Regions from separate parts of the Leptothrix cholodnii SP-6 genome, predicted to be linked through region 1. Evidence: predicted binding sites of a transcription regulator. Region 1 holds the regulator's gene; the other holds the start of a gene.

Evidence for each region. Region 1 encodes FNR, which switches genes on or off when oxygen is low (the NO sensors DNR and NnrR bind a similar motif). Its sites were predicted from a motif close to TTGATNNNNATCAA; they were not measured.
Region 2: the regulator FNR is predicted to act here: its motif matches at 2,295-2,308, upstream of paaY (phenylacetic acid degradation protein PaaY).

Annotation. Positions count from the first base shown of each region.
Region 1 covers NC_010524.1:3,052,190-3,059,650, reverse strand. Annotated here, with positions in the region: gene ccoP (cytochrome-c oxidase, cbb3-type subunit III) at 1-458, shown strand, start outside; gene ccoG (cytochrome c oxidase accessory protein CcoG) at 481-1,968, shown strand; gene LCHO_RS13875 (PI-PLC domain-containing protein) at 1,984-2,247, shown strand; gene LCHO_RS13870 (hypothetical protein) at 2,244-2,576, shown strand; gene fnr (fumarate/nitrate reduction transcriptional regulator Fnr) at 2,589-3,326, opposite strand; gene hemN (oxygen-independent coproporphyrinogen III oxidase) at 3,499-4,962, shown strand; gene LCHO_RS13855 (sulfite exporter TauE/SafE family protein) at 4,962-5,681, shown strand; gene icd (NADP-dependent isocitrate dehydrogenase) at 5,750-7,003, shown strand; gene LCHO_RS13845 (Dps family protein) at 7,154-7,461, shown strand, end outside.
Region 2 covers NC_010524.1:2,607,368-2,614,828, reverse strand. Annotated here, with positions in the region: gene LCHO_RS12025 (ATP-binding cassette domain-containing protein) at 1-429, shown strand, start outside; gene LCHO_RS12020 (LacI family DNA-binding transcriptional regulator) at 530-1,555, shown strand; gene paaY (phenylacetic acid degradation protein PaaY) at 1,602-2,228, opposite strand; gene LCHO_RS12010 (enoyl-CoA hydratase-related protein) at 2,364-3,182, shown strand; gene paaI (hydroxyphenylacetyl-CoA thioesterase PaaI) at 3,187-3,639, shown strand; gene paaK (phenylacetate--CoA ligase PaaK) at 3,675-4,985, shown strand; gene LCHO_RS11995 (TetR/AcrR family transcriptional regulator) at 5,017-5,634, shown strand; gene LCHO_RS11990 (ABC transporter substrate-binding protein) at 5,685-6,842, shown strand; gene recJ (single-stranded-DNA-specific exonuclease RecJ) at 6,879-7,461, opposite strand, start outside.

The sequences.
Region 1 (7,461 bases):
TGACCGACGGCGACTGGCTCGGTGGTGACGGCAGTCCCGCCTACATCGCCAAGACCATCGCCGAAGGCCGTCAGGGCATGATGCCGCCGATGGCTGCCGCAGTGGGTGGCCCGGAGGACGTCAAGAACGTCGCCAACTACGTGCTCAGCCTGTCGGGCAGCGCCCACAACAGCATTTCCGCGCAGCTGGGCAAGAGCAAGTTCGGCGCTTGCGCGGCCTGCCACGGCGCTGATGGCAAGGGAACCCAGGCACTGGGTGCCCCCAACCTGACCGACAAGATCTGGCTGCACGGCTGGGGCGAAGAAGCGGTCATCGCCATCATCAACAACGGCAAGTCGAACATGATGCCGCAGCATGCATCGCGTCTGACGCCGGAGCAGATCAAGGTGCTGGCGGGTTATGTCTGGAGCCTGTCGCGCAAGCCGGCAGCACAGACCGCGCTGAACACGGTGCAATGAAGTGAGCGACAGGGCAGCAGTGATGGAAGACAGCAGTAACGCGGCCTCGCCGCTGCCCTCCGCGCCTGCGGCCGGCCCGGCGCCGGCTTCGGGTTCCGCCGCAAATGCAGCGGCCAAGACGGTTTCTCTCTACGAGAAAACCAAGAAGATCTATCCCAAGGCCGTCAGCGGCCTGTTCATCCGCTGGCGCTGGATCCTGGTCTGGGTCACGCAGATCGTCTTCTACGGTCTGCCCTGGCTGACATGGAACGACCGCCAGGCGGTGCTGTTCGACCTCGGTTCGCGCCGTTTCTACATCTTCGACCTGGTTCTCTATCCGCAGGACTTCATCTACCTGACGGCGATCCTGATCATCTCGGCCTACGCGCTGTTCCTGTTCACCGCGGTGGCCGGGCGGCTGTGGTGCGGCTATGCCTGTCCGCAGACCGTCTACACCGAGATCTTCCTGTGGTTCGAGCATCGTTTCGAGGGTGATCGGGCCAAGCGCATGAAGCTCGATGCCGGCCCCTGGACCGCCGACAAGTGGTTGCGCAAGTCCGGCAAGCAGCTCGCGTGGATCCTTTTTTCGCTCTGGACCGGCTTCACCCTGGTGGGCTACTTCACCCCCATCCACACGCTGACCGCCGAGGCCATGACGCTCGGATTCGGTCCGTGGGAATGGTTCTGGGTGCTGTTCTACGGCTTTGCCACCTATGGCAATGCCGGCTACATGCGCGAGCAGGTGTGCAAGTACATGTGCCCCTACGCGCGCTTCCAGAGCGCGATGTTCGACAAGGACACGCTCATCATCACCTACGACGCCGAGCGCGGCGAGCCGCGTGGTTCACGCAGCAAGAAGGCCGACCCGACCGCGCTGGGCCTGGGCGCCTGTGTCGACTGCAACCTGTGCGTGCAGGTCTGTCCGACCGGCATCGACATCCGCAAGGGCCTGCAGTACGAGTGCATCGGCTGCGCCGCCTGCATCGACGTCTGCGACAGCGTGATGGACAAGATGGGCTATGCCCGCGGCCTGGTGCGCTACACCACGCAGAACGGCCTCGACGGACGCTGGACGCGCGCCCAGATGTGGCGGCGTGCGCTGCGACCGCGTGTCCTGATCTACACCGTGATCCTGATCGTGATCGTGGTCGCCCTGGGCGTGAGCATCGCGATGCGATCGCCGTTCAAGGTCGACGTGGTGCGTGACCGCGCGTCATTGGCGCGCATCGTCGACGACGGCGTGATCGAGAACGTCTACCGCCTGCAGATCATGAACGCCACCGAAACGACGCAGTCCTACCGCGTCGCCGTCGAGGGCTTGCCGGGGTTGAGCCTGCCCGTGACGGCGCCGGTGCAGGTGGCAAGCGCCGAGGCGCGCTGGATCACCGTGGCCGTGCAGTTGCCGCCCGAGTCCGCCAGCCGTGCCGGCAGCGGGGCGCACACCATCCATTTCGACATCCAGCGCGTGGAGTCCGGCGGCGCTGCGCCGGCGACGCTGCGCGAGAAGTCGACCTTCGTGATTCCACGTTGACAAGCAGGAGCAGCCATGTCGATTGCAGTACAAGCCCCCGGTCCAGCCACCTTGCCGTGGTGGCGTGAGCGCATGTTGTGGCTGGTGCTCGGTGGCCCGCTGGTGGTGATCATGGCCAGTTTCGTGACCCTGGCGCTGGCGTTGAGTCATCCGGACCCGGTGCTGAGCACGGCGCAGTCCGCACGCACCGAATCGGCCGGCGCGACCGGATCGGCGATCGACCCTTCGCGCCTGCCTGCTCAGCAGGCTCGCAACCATGCGGCCACGGGCGGCAAATGAAAGCCGAACTGCGCAACGACCCCGACATCGAGGACCTGGCGCCCGACTACGAAGCGTCCACGACCTTCCCGATGTCGAATTGGGCCAAGCGGCTGTCGGTCGTCTGGTGGCCGGCCTTCCTGTTGGCGGGCGTGACCGAGATGCTGGTGTTCGCCTTCGTCGACCCGGAAGATCTGCGCTGGCTCGGCGGCGCGCCGGTCGACCTCGACCGCACGGCGGTCTACACGGCGGCCTTCTTCGCGTTCTGGGTGCTGATCGGCATCGCCTCCAGCCTCACGCAACTGCTGATGCGTGAGTCGAACGACCTGAACCGGCGTCGTTATCCCTGAGCCTGCAGATCTTCAGCAGCCGGCGCCGTTGACCACGCGCTGCAGGGCGTCCTGGTCGATGATGCGGATGTCGCGCTGCTTGACCTCGAGATAGCCCTCGTCCTGGAACTTCGAGAAGGTGCGGCTGACGGTCTCGAGCTTGAGGCCCAGGTAGCTGCCGATCTCCTCGCGCGTCATGCGCAGCACCAGCGCCGAGGCCGAGAAACCACGCGCCTGCAGGCGCTGCGTCAGGTTCAGCAGGAAGGCTGCCAGGCGCTCCTCGGCACGCATGCTGCCGAGCAGCAGCATCACGCCGTGGTCGCGCACGATCTCGCGGCTCATGATCTTGTGGAACTGGTGCTGCAGCAGCGTGAACTCGCGCGACAGGCTCTCGAGCTGGCCGTACGGGATCAGGCAGACCTGCGAATCCTCGAGCGCCACCGCATCACACGAGTGGCGGTCGTTGCTGATGCCGTCCAGGCCGATCAGCTCGCCGGCCATCTGGAAGCCGGTGACCTGCTCGCGGCCGTCGGTGGCCGACACCACGGTCTTGAAGAAGCCGGTGCGCACGGCATAGAGCGCCGCGAACGCGTCGCCGGAATGGAACAGGCTCTCGCCGCGCTTGACGCTGCGGCGCGTGCTCACCATGTTGTCGAGCGAAGACATCTCGTCGTCTGACAGGCCCACTGGCAGGCACAGTTCGCGCAGATTGCAGGCCGAGCAGGCCACTTTGAGCGCGTTGAGCTGGGAGGAGGCGGCAGTGTCTTGCATGATTTGGTTGATCCTGGGAAGGAATGGCCGACACCTTACCAGCATGCACCGGCAAAGTGCCTCTGTGGTCATGGCGAAGTGAGGGTCGACTCAGGGAATTCTTGAATAGCGCGGACGCATGGTGCTTGAGCCATGTCAAGGTACAGCGCCACCGGCACGGCACAGTGCGCACATGCACACGACGATCTCCGCAGGCACGCAGCCCCAATCCGCGACCACGATCAACGCCGACGTGGCCGCCACGGACCACCAGCCGGTTCTGAGCGAGGAACTGCTGCGCCGCATGGACGGCCCCGGGCCACGCTACACCTCCTACCCCACGGCGGATCGTTTCGTCGAGGCCTACACCGCCGATCACTACCGCCAGGCACTGTCCCAGCGCAGCATCGGTGCGGTGGGCGGCGCAGGTGGGCCGCTGTCGGTCTACGTGCACGTGCCGTTCTGCGAATCGGTCTGCTATTACTGCGCCTGCAACAAGATCGTCACCCGCGACCACGGCCGCTCGACCGCCTACATCGACGCGCTGGCGCGCGAGCTGGAACTGGTCACGCAGACGCTCGGCCGGGGCCAGCGCGTCTCGCAACTGCATTTCGGCGGCGGCACGCCCACCTTCCTGAGCGATGCCGAACTCGACCGCCTGATGGGCGAGTTGCGCCGGCATTTCCACATCGAGCCGCATGGCGAATATTCGATCGAGATCGACCCGCGCACCGTCAGCCGCGAGCGCCTGGCTCACCTCAAGGAGCTCGGCTTCAACCGGGTCTCGTTCGGCGTGCAGGATTTCGACGCCGACGTGCAGAAGGCGGTGCACCGCGTCCAGCCTTTCGAGCAGGTCGAGGCGCTGATGAAGGATGCGCGCGAGCTCGGCTTCCATTCGATCAACGTCGACCTCATCTACGGCCTGCCCAAGCAGACGCCCGAGAGCTTCGCGCGCACCGTGCGCCAGGTCGCCGGACTGCGGCCCGACCGCATCGCGATGTACGGCTACGCCCACCTGCCGCAGCGCTTCAAGCCGCAGCGTCGCATCGTCACCGAAGAGCTGCCGCGTGGCAGCGACCGCATCGGCATGCTGTCGCAGGCCATCAGCGGCTTCATCAGCCACGGCTACCAGTACATCGGCATGGATCACTTCGCGCTGCCCGAGGACGGCCTGGCGCAGGCCAAGCGGCAAGGGCGGCTGCACCGCAACTTCCAGGGCTACAGCACGCAGGCCGACTGCGACCTGATCGCGCTGGGCGTGTCGGCCATCGGCCGCATCGGCGCCACCTACAGCCAGAACGCCAAGACGCTCGACGACTACTACGACTCGCTCAACCGCGGCGAGCTGCCGGTGGTGCGCGGCCTGGCCCTGACGCGCGACGACCTGGTGCGCCGCGCCGTCATCATGTCCATCATGTGCCACGGCCGGCTGAGCTACGAGTCGGTCGCCCTGGCACACTTGATCGACGTGAAAACCTACTTTGCCACCGAACTCGAAGCCCTGGTCGACCTGGCCGACCAAGGCCTGCTGACGCTCGACCCGGATGGCTTCGAACTCACCCCGCTGGGCTGGTACTTCGTGCGCTCGGTGGCGATGGTGTTCGATCGCCACCTGCGCGCCGACCAGACCCGCGAGCGCTTCTCGCGCGTGATCTGATGAGTGCAGTCGCGCTGCTCGCATCGGCCGCGTTGATGGGCCTGGCCGGCACGCCGCATTGCGCGGGCATGTGTGCGGCCGGGTGCGCCACCGTGGCCAAGCTGTGCAAGCCGCAGCAGGCCGAACGGGCCCTGGCTGGCGTGCTGACGGGCCGTCTGATCGGTTACGGCTTGGCCGGTGCGGCCGTGGCGTCTGCCGCCGGTGCCCTGCGCTGGCTGGGCGACAGCGTCGCCTGGATGCGGCCGATCTGGTCCGCGCTGCAACTGATGGTGCTGATGCTCGGCCTGTGGCTGCTGGTGCGCGGGCGCCTGCCCACCGGCGTGCAGGCCTGGGCCGAGCAGCTGGTGCGCCGTCCGCCGCGCGAGGGCTGGACGCGCATGCGCATGCCCGGCGAACTCAAGGCGGCCGGTATCGGCGCGCTCTGGCCGGCCATCCCGTGCGGCCTGCTGCACGCGGCCCTGCTGGTGGCCGCGGTGGCGTCCGGGCCTGTCGAAGGGGCCGGCGTGATGCTGGCTTTTGCCGTCACCAGCAGCGTCGGCCTGATCCTCGGTCCGGCCTTCTGGCTGCGCCTGATGCCCGCAGCCGTGCGCGCCCGCGCCGGCCTCAACGAGGGCGGCAGCCTGGCCCTGCGGCTGGCCGGCGCGCTGGTCGTCGTGACGATGGGCTGGTCGCTCGGCCACAGCCTGTTCGAGCCGCTGCAAGCCGCCTGGTGCGCCTGAGCGGCGCGCAGTTCTAGAATTTCAGGTTCTAGCGGACCTGTTCAGATCCGAACAACGGAGACGGCGACATGTATCAACACATCCAGGTGCCCACGAGTGGCCAGAAGATCACCGTCAATGCGGACTTCTCGCTCAACGTGCCGAGCAACCCGATCATTCCGTACATCGAAGGCGACGGCACCGGCCTGGACATCACCCCGGTGATGCTCAAGGTGGTCGACGCCGCGGTGGTCAAGGCCTACGCCGGCCAGCGCCAGATCCACTGGATGGAGATCTACGCCGGCGAGAAGGCCACCCAGGTCTACGGCCCCGACGTCTGGCTGCCCGCCGAAACGCTCGAGGTGCTGCGCGAGTACGTGGTCTCGATCAAGGGCCCGCTGACCACGCCGGTGGGTGGCGGCATCCGCTCGCTCAACGTCGCGCTGCGCCAGGAACTCGACCTCTACGTCTGCCTGCGCCCGGTGCAGTATTTCAAGGGCGTGCCCTCGCCGGTGAAGGAGCCGCACAAGATCGACATGGTGATCTTCCGCGAGAACTCCGAAGACATCTACGCCGGCATCGAGTACGAGGCCAAGAGCGAGAAGGCGCAGAAGCTCATCAAGTTCCTGCAGGAGGAAATGGGCGTCAAGAAGATCCGCTTCCCCGACACCTCGGGCATCGGCATCAAGCCGGTCTCGATCGAGGGCACCGAGCGCCTGATGCGCAAGGCGATCCAGTACGCGATCGACAACGACCGCTCCAGCGTGACCATCGTGCACAAGGGCAACATCATGAAGTACACCGAAGGTGGCTTCCGTGACTGGGCCTACAAGCTGGCGCAGACCGAGTTCGGCGCCGAGCTGATCGACGGCGGCCCGTGGTGCAAGTTCAAGAGCCCGAAGAACGGCCGCGACATCACCATCAAGGACAGCATCGCCGACGCCTTCCTGCAGCAGATCCTGCTGCGCCCGGCCGAGTACTCGGTGATCGCCACGCTCAACCTCAACGGCGACTACATCTCCGACGCCCTGGCCGCGCAGGTCGGCGGCATCGGCATCGCCCCGGGCGCCAACCTGAGCGACTCGGTGGCCTGCTTCGAGGCCACCCACGGCACGGCGCCCAAGTACGCCGGCAAGGACTACGTCAACCCCGGCTCGGAGATCCTCTCGGCCGAGATGATGCTGCGCCACATGGGCTGGCTTGAGGCGGCCGACCTGATCCTCGTGTCTATGGAGCGCGCCATCGCCAGCAAGAAGGTCACCTACGACTTCGCCCGCCTGATGGAGGGCGCGACCCAGGTGTCGTGTTCGGGCTTCGGTCAGGTCATGATCGACTGCATGTGATCGTGGCGCGGGGCCTGGCCTCGCACCCGATCGAGATACGGCCCCGCGCGCAGTGCCGCCGCGGGGCTTTTTGTTGCCGGTCTTGACCTGCATCGGCCGGCCGAGCCGACCTTGTTCTAGAGTTCCGTCCTCGACCCACCGGATGAACCCATGGCCAAGAGCACCAAGAACACCCCCTCGATCAACATCGGCATCAGCGACAAGGACCGGGCGGCCATCGTCGGCGGCCTGTCCAAGCTGCTGGCCGACACCTACACGCTGTACCTGACCACGCACAACTTCCACTGGAACGTGTCCGGGCCGATGTTCAACTCGCTGCACGCGATGTTCATGGCCCAGTACACCGAGCTGTGGAACGCGGTCGATCCGATCGCCGAGCGCATCCGCTCGCTCGGCCACCCGGCGCCGGGCTCCTACGCGCAGTTCGGCCAGCTGACCTCGCTGAAGGACGCGCCGAT
Region 2 (7,461 bases), 440 kb from region 1:
GACGTCCAGCATGCCAACGACGTGACGATGGCCGAGATGACCAAGATGGGCATCCGGCTGCGCGAGCCCGACCAGGCGGTGGGCACGCTGTCGGGCGGCGAGCGCCAGACGGTGGCGATCGCCCGCGCGGTCTACTTCGGTGCCAAGGTGCTGATCCTCGACGAGCCGACCTCGGCACTGGGCGTGCGCCAGACTGCCAACGTGCTGGCCACCATCGACCGCGTGCGCAAGCAGGGCGTCGGCGTGGTCTTCATCACGCACAACGTCCGCCATGCCATGGCCGTGGGTGATCGCTTCACCGTGATCAACCGCGGCCGCACGCTGGGCACCGCCGCTCGTGGCCACATCCGCGCCGAGGAGTTGCAAGACCTGATGGCCGGGGGACAGGAACTGGCGACGCTGGAGGGCTCGCTGGGCGGAACCATCTGAGCCGGCGGATCGGGGCCGGGACCGGTCGCAAGGAGGGCTTGCGCACGATTCACAATAACCGGCTCTCCCCGATCCGACCGAATGAAGGATGTCCCCCGCCATGCAGCCGCCCTCCGATCCGCGCATCAAGAAAGTCACGGCCAAGGACGTGGCAGAGCGAGCGGGGGTTTCCAAGTGGACCGTGTCGCGCGCCTTCACCGATGGCGGCACGGTCGCACCCAAGGTGCGTGAGCGCATTCGCCAGATCGCCGCCGAGATGGGCTACACGCCCAATCTGCTGGCGCGCAGCCTGTCCACGCGCAGCACCCGGCTGATCGCGCTGGTGGTCGACGAACTGGGCAACTTCAACCAGTTGCGCGTGCTCAACGAGGCCACCCGGCAGATGCAGGCGCGTGGCTACAGCACCCTGCTGCTCAACCTCAGCGCCGAATACGGCCCGGCCGAAGCGGTGAACCTGGCGGACCAGTTCCAGGTCGACGGCATCGTGTTTCTCGGCACCACGCTCAAGCGTGACCTGATCGAGCTGGCGCAGCGCATCAAGCACATCCCGCTGGTCGTGATCCTGCGCAACAGCGGCGAGGCCGACATCCGCTACGTCAGCACCGACGGCTACGTGGCGGGCGGCGAGATCGCCGACCTGTTCCTGAGCGAGGGCTACCGCCGGATCGGCTACATGGCCGGCCCGATGTCCGAGCGCACCGAGCTGCGGCGCATGGAGGGCTTTCGCGACCGCTTGAAAGAGGCCGGCACGCCGCTGTCTCTGGTGCTCGAAGCCAGCCACTATCGCCGCAGCGAAGGCCTGCAGACGCTGCAGCGCTATCTCGAGGCGACGCCTCGCGGCGAGCGCATCGAGGCGCTGTTCTGCGAAAACGACATCCTGGCCATCGGCGCGATGGATGCGCTGGTGGCGACCCACTCGCAGCGCAAGATCGCCATCGTCGGCTTCGACGACATCGAGCTCGGCAGCTCGCCCAGCTACGAGCTCACCACCTTCCGCCAGCCGATCGAATACCTCGTCAGCGAGGCGCTGCGCCGCATCCTCGACCCGGATGCGGACTCGCTGGGTTCTCTGATGGCGCCCGGCACGCTGGTGATGCGCCAATCGCATCGCCGCAGCGCGGGCTGACGGGCGCCCGGCGGGTGGCCCGGGCTTGACGGCGTCGGCCTGATGCTCAGGGCGTTGAGGGGTCCGCAGCACCGTCGCGTCGCGTCGCGATCAGCGACTTCACATCCGGCGCCGGCACCCGTGGGCGGTCGGACTCGACCTCCGCGAGCGGCTGCACCTCGTGCAAGCTGGCCAGACAGCGCCGCGTCAGGTCCTGGTAGACGGCGGTGCCCTCGCGTTTCCAGGCGATCTCGTCGTCGCTCAGCGGCCGGATCACCTTGGCCGGCAGGCCCGCCACCAGCGAGCGCGGTGGCAGCTTGACGCCGGCGCGCACGAAGGCGCAGGCGGCCACGATGGTCGCTTCGCCGACCTCGGCCTCGTCCATGATCACCGCGTTCATGCCGACCAGCGCGTCGCGCCGCACCACGCAGCCGTGCAGCACCGCGCCGTGGCCGATGTGGCCGTTGACCTCGACGACGGTGTCGCTGCCGGGGAAGCCGTGCATCACGCAGGTGTCCTGCACGTTGGCACCTTCTTCGATGACGATGCGGCCGAAGTCGCCGCGCAGGCTGGCCAGCGGGCCGATGTAGGCGCCGGGGCCGACGATCACGTCGCCGATCAGCACGGCGGTCGGGTGCACATGCGCGCTCGGGTGCACCACCGGCACCACGCCGTCGATCGAATAACAGGGCATCTTGTCTCCTCGTTGTATGGGCAGGGGGGGCCGGGCACCCGCGGGTTGATCCCGAGTGATGCGGGCTTGTTGCAGATCAAAGCGGAGGCTACGATTTACCTACCGGTCGGTCAAGAATGTTTTGGAGTGTGCAACGTGTCTGAATCCTTGGTGTTGGTGACGCAAACGGGTGCCGTGCGCACGCTCACGCTCAATCGCCCGCAGGCGCTCAACAGCTTCACGACCGAGATGCACGGCGAGTTGCTGGCGGCGCTCGATGCGGCGGCGTCCGACGACGCGGTGCGCTGCGTGCTGATCACCGGCGCGGGCCGGGGTTTCTGCGCCGGCCAGGATCTGACCGACCCGGCGGTGGCGCCGATCCGCATCGACGGCGTGATGGCGCCGCCCGAGCAGCAGCCCGACATCGGCGCGCTGATCGAGGCCACCTACCGCCCGCTGGCGCTGCGCGTGCAGAGCATGCCGGTGCCGGTGGTCTGCGCCGTCAACGGCGTGGCGGCGGGGGCGGGTGCCAACCTGGCGCTCGGCTGCGACCTGACGCTGGCGGCGCGTTCGGCCAGCTTCATCCAGGCCTTCATCAAGATCGGCCTGGTGCCCGATTGCGGCGGCTCGTGGCTGCTGCCGCGCCTGACCACCCGCCAGCGCGCGCTGGGCCTGGCGATGCTGGGCGACAAGCTCGGCGCCCAGCAGGCCGCCGACTGGGGCCTGATCTGGCAATGCGTCGACGACGCCGAATTGCCCGCCGCGGCGATGGCGCTGGCCCAGCGGCTGGCGGCGCTGCCGGTCAAGGCGCTGGTCGAGACCCGCGCAGCGCTCGATGCCGGTGCCGCATCCGGCCTCGATGACGCGCTCGACAACGAGGCGCGCCTGCAACGCCGCCTCGGCCGCTCGGCCGACTATGCCGAGGGTGTGGGCGCCTTCTTCGCCAAGCGCGCCGCTGTCTTCACCGAACGCTGAACCGATGACATCCCAACTGACCCCGCAACAGATCGCCGAACTGGTCCGCGAGGGCATGTATGCGCAAGACGACGCCGTGCGCGCGCTCGGCATCGCCATCACCGCCATCGGCCCCGGCAGCGCCACCGCCGTGATGACGGTGCGCCCCGACATGCTGCAAGGCCACGCCACCTGCCACGGCGGGCTGCTGGCCACGCTGGCCGACACCGCCTTCGCCTACGCCTGCAACGCCTGCAACGAGGTCACGGTGGCCTCGGGTTTCAGCATCGACCTGATGGCTGCCGCGCGCGAGGGCGACGTGCTCACCGCCGTCGCCCACGAGCTGCAGCAGGGCGGCCGGCTGGGCGTCTACGACGTGGCCGTGCACAACCAGCGCGGCGAGGCGGTGGCGGCGTTCCGCGGCCGCTCGTACCGCAAGCGCGGCCAAGCCGTCGTCACGCTGCCTCTTTCAGCCTGAGCGCCGCTCGGCTGCATTCGATTCGGAGATCACCCATGCCCGTCAAACAACCTGCCCCCGGCGACCTCGAGCCGATCGAAACCGCCAGCCGCGACGAACTGCAGGCGCTGCAACTGCAACGCCTGCGCTGGACGCTGCAGCACGCCTACGACAACGTCGCGCACTACCGCCAGGCTTTCGATGCCAAGGGCGTGCATCCGTCGGACCTGAAGACGCTGGCCGACCTGGCCAAGTTCCCGTTCACGGCCAAGGCGACGCTGCGCGACAACTACCCGTTCGGACTCTTCGCGGTGCCGCGCGAGCAGGTGTCGCGGGTGCATGCGTCGTCGGGCACCACCGGCAAGCCGACGGTGGTGGGCTACACGAAACGCGACATCGACAACTGGGCCGACCTGGTGGCGCGCTCGATCCGCGCCGCGGGCGGGCGGGCCGGCGACATCGTGCACATCGCGTACGGCTACGGCCTGTTCACCGGCGGGCTGGGCGCGCACTACGGTGCCGAGCGGCTGGGCTGCACGGTGATCCCGATGAGCGGCGGCCAGACCGAGAAGCAGGTCCAGCTGATCAGCGATTTCAAGCCGGACATCATCATGGTGACGCCGAGCTACATGCAGGTGATCGTGGAAGAGATGCGCCGCCAGGGGCTCGATCCCGCGGCCAGTTCGCTGAAGGTCGGCATCTTCGGCGCCGAACCCTGGACCGAGGCGATGCGCCGCGAGATCGAGGCCAGCGCCGGCATCGATGCGGTCGACATCTACGGTCTCAGCGAGGTGATGGGCCCGGGCGTGGCCAGCGAGTGCATCGAGAGCAAGGACGGCCCGGTGATCTGGGAGGACCATTTCTACCCCGAGATCATCGACCCGGTCACCGGCGAGGTGCTGCCCGACGGCAGCGAAGGCGAGCTGGTCTTCACCACGCTGACCAAGGAGGCGCTGCCGGTGATCCGCTACCGCACGCGCGACCTCACGCGCCTGCTGCCACCCACCTCGCGCAGCATGCGCCGCATCGGCAAGATCGTCGGCCGCAGCGACGACATGCTGATCATCCGCGGCGTCAACGTCTTCCCGACCCAGATCGAGGAGATCGTGCTGCAGCACGGTCAGCTCGCCGGCCAGTACCAGCTGATCGTGACGCGCAGCGGCCATCTGGACGAGCTCGAGGTGCGCTGCGAGCGCCTGCCCGGCACCAGTGCCGAAGTGGGCGACGAGGCCGCGCGCTGGCTGCAGCAGCGCATCAAGACGCTGGTCGGCGTGACCGCGAGCGTGATCGTGGGTGACGCCGACAGCATCGAGCGCACGCTGGTCGGCAAGGCGCGGCGGGTGATCGATCGCCGGCCGCGACAATGAGCTGACCTCCACGATTCGAAGCTGAGCCCCTATGGCACGCGGCCGTTCCGCCACCTACGACGATCAGCGCGAGGCCATCCTGGCCCGCGCGGCCGAGCTGTTTGCCGCCCGCGGTTATCCGGGCACCTCGATGAACGAGGTCGCCGCCGCCTGCGGCCTGACCAAGCCCGCGCTCTACCACTACGTGCGCGACAAGCAGGCGCTGCTGTTGCAGATCTGCGAGGACCACATCGTCACGCTGCAGGAACTGGTCGACGAGGTCGCCGCCCGCCAGCTGCTGCCCGACGAGCACCTGCGTGCGCTGATCCTGGCCTTCGTGCAGGCCTATGCCGACGCCCAGCACCAGCACCGCGTGCTGACCGAGGATGTGCGGTTTCTCGGTGATGCCGAGCGCGAGCAGGTGCTCGAAGGCCAGCGCCAGGTGGTCGCCGCCTTTGCCCGCGCGGTGGCCGCGGTGCGCCCCGGCATCGCCGACGCGGCGCTGCACAAGCCGCTGACGATGCTGCTGTTCGGCATGATCAACTGGATGTTCACCTGGCTGCAGCCGGGCGGCGCCTTGAGCCACGCCGACATGGCGCCGGTGGTGGCCGACCTGTTCCTGGGCGGCCTGGCGGCGGTGCGATTGCCCGAGTCGGTTGCGTCGCCCTGATCGATGCCCATTTCCTGATTTCACCCCACCCGACCGAAGGAGACAAAACCATGAAGTTCATCAAGACCCTGCTCGCTGGCGCCGCCATCGCCTCGCTCAACCTGGCCGCCGGCAGTGCGATGGCGCAGATCAAGGTCGGCGTCACGGTGTCGGCCACCGGCCCGGCCGCGTCGCTCGGCATTCCCGAGAAGAACACCATCGCGCTGATGCCCAAGACCATCGGCGGCAAGACGGTCGAATACATCGTGCTCGACGACGCCTCCGACACCACCAAGGCGGTGGCCAACACGCGCCGCCTGATCACCGAGGACAAGGTCGACGTGGTGCTGGGATCGACCACCACGCCCAACTCGCTGGCGATGATCGATGCGGTGTCCGAGGCCTCGGTGCCGATGATCTCGATGGCGGCTTCGGCGCGCATCGTCGAGCCGGTCGACGCCAAGAAGCGTTGGGTCTTCAAGACGCCGCAGAACGACATCATGATGTCGCTGGCGATCGCCACCCACATGGCCGACAACGGCATCAGGAAGGTCGGCTTCATCGGTTTTGCCGATGCCTACGGCGAAGGCTGGTTCCAGGAGTTCACCAAGGCCGCCGGGCTCAAGGGCATCCAGATCGTCGCCAGCGAGCGTTATGCGCGCGCCGACACCTCGGTGACCGCGCAGGTGCTCAAGCTGATGGCCGCGCAGCCCGACGCGGTGCTGGTCGCCGGCTCGGGCACGCCCGCCGCGCTGCCGGCCAAGGCGTTGAAGGAACGCGGCTTCACCGGCAAGCAGTACCAGACCCACGGCGTGGCCAACAACGACTTCCTGCGCGTGGGCGGCAAGGACGTCGACGGCACCATCCTGCCCAGCGGCCCGGTGCTGGTGGCCGACCAGCTGCCGGCCAAGCATCCGCTGAAGAAGAGCGCCAGCGATTACGTCGCCAAGTACGAAGCCGCCTACGGCAAGGGCAGCGTCAGCACCTTCGGCGCCCACGCCTGGGACGCCGGCCTGCTGATGACCGCAGCGGTGCCGGTGGCACTGAAGAAGGCGCAGCCGGGCACGCCCGAGTTCCGCGTCGCGCTGCGTGACGCGATCGAGCAGGTCAAGGAACTGCCCGGCGCGCACGGCATCTTCAACATGTCGGCCACCGATCACCTGGGCCTCGACCAGCGCGCCCGCGTGATGGTGACGATCGACAACGGCGCCTGGAAGTACCTGCCGTAAGCCTTGCGGGCCCTGAACGCGGGCGCCCGCCGGCGTTCAGGCCGCCGCTGCTTCCACCACCATCTGCACGCGCTTGCGGCCCTGGTATTCGTCCAGGCTGAGCCGGTAGGCCAGCCGAACGCGCGCGGGCAGGGCCTCGGTGTGGCCGAACCAGATCGCCTCGCGCAGTTGACCGGCGTGGCGCACGCTGAGCTTCATGTGCTTTTCGCCGACCAGGCGCTGGCTCACCACGTCGACCTCGTCGGTGAACAGCGGCGCCTCGAAGGCCTGGCCCCAGACCGCCGCGTCGAGCAGCTGCACCACGTCGGTGTCGAACCACTGCCGTTCCAGCGGGCCGTCGGTGGCCAGGCGGCGCTGCAGCGCGGCCGGTGACAGCCATTCGGTGGCGACCCGCTGCAGCGCGACATCGAAGGTGGCGAAGTCGGCCTCGTCGATCGTGCAGCCGGCCGCCATCGCGTGGCCGCCGAACTTCTTGAGCACCTCGGGGTGGCGCTTGGCGACCAGGTCGAGTGCGTCGCGCAGGTGAAATCCCGGGATCGAGCGGCCCGAGCCCTTGAGGTGGCCGTCGGCCCCGCGTGCGAACACGAAGGTCGGCCGGTGCAGCCGCTCCTTCAGCCGG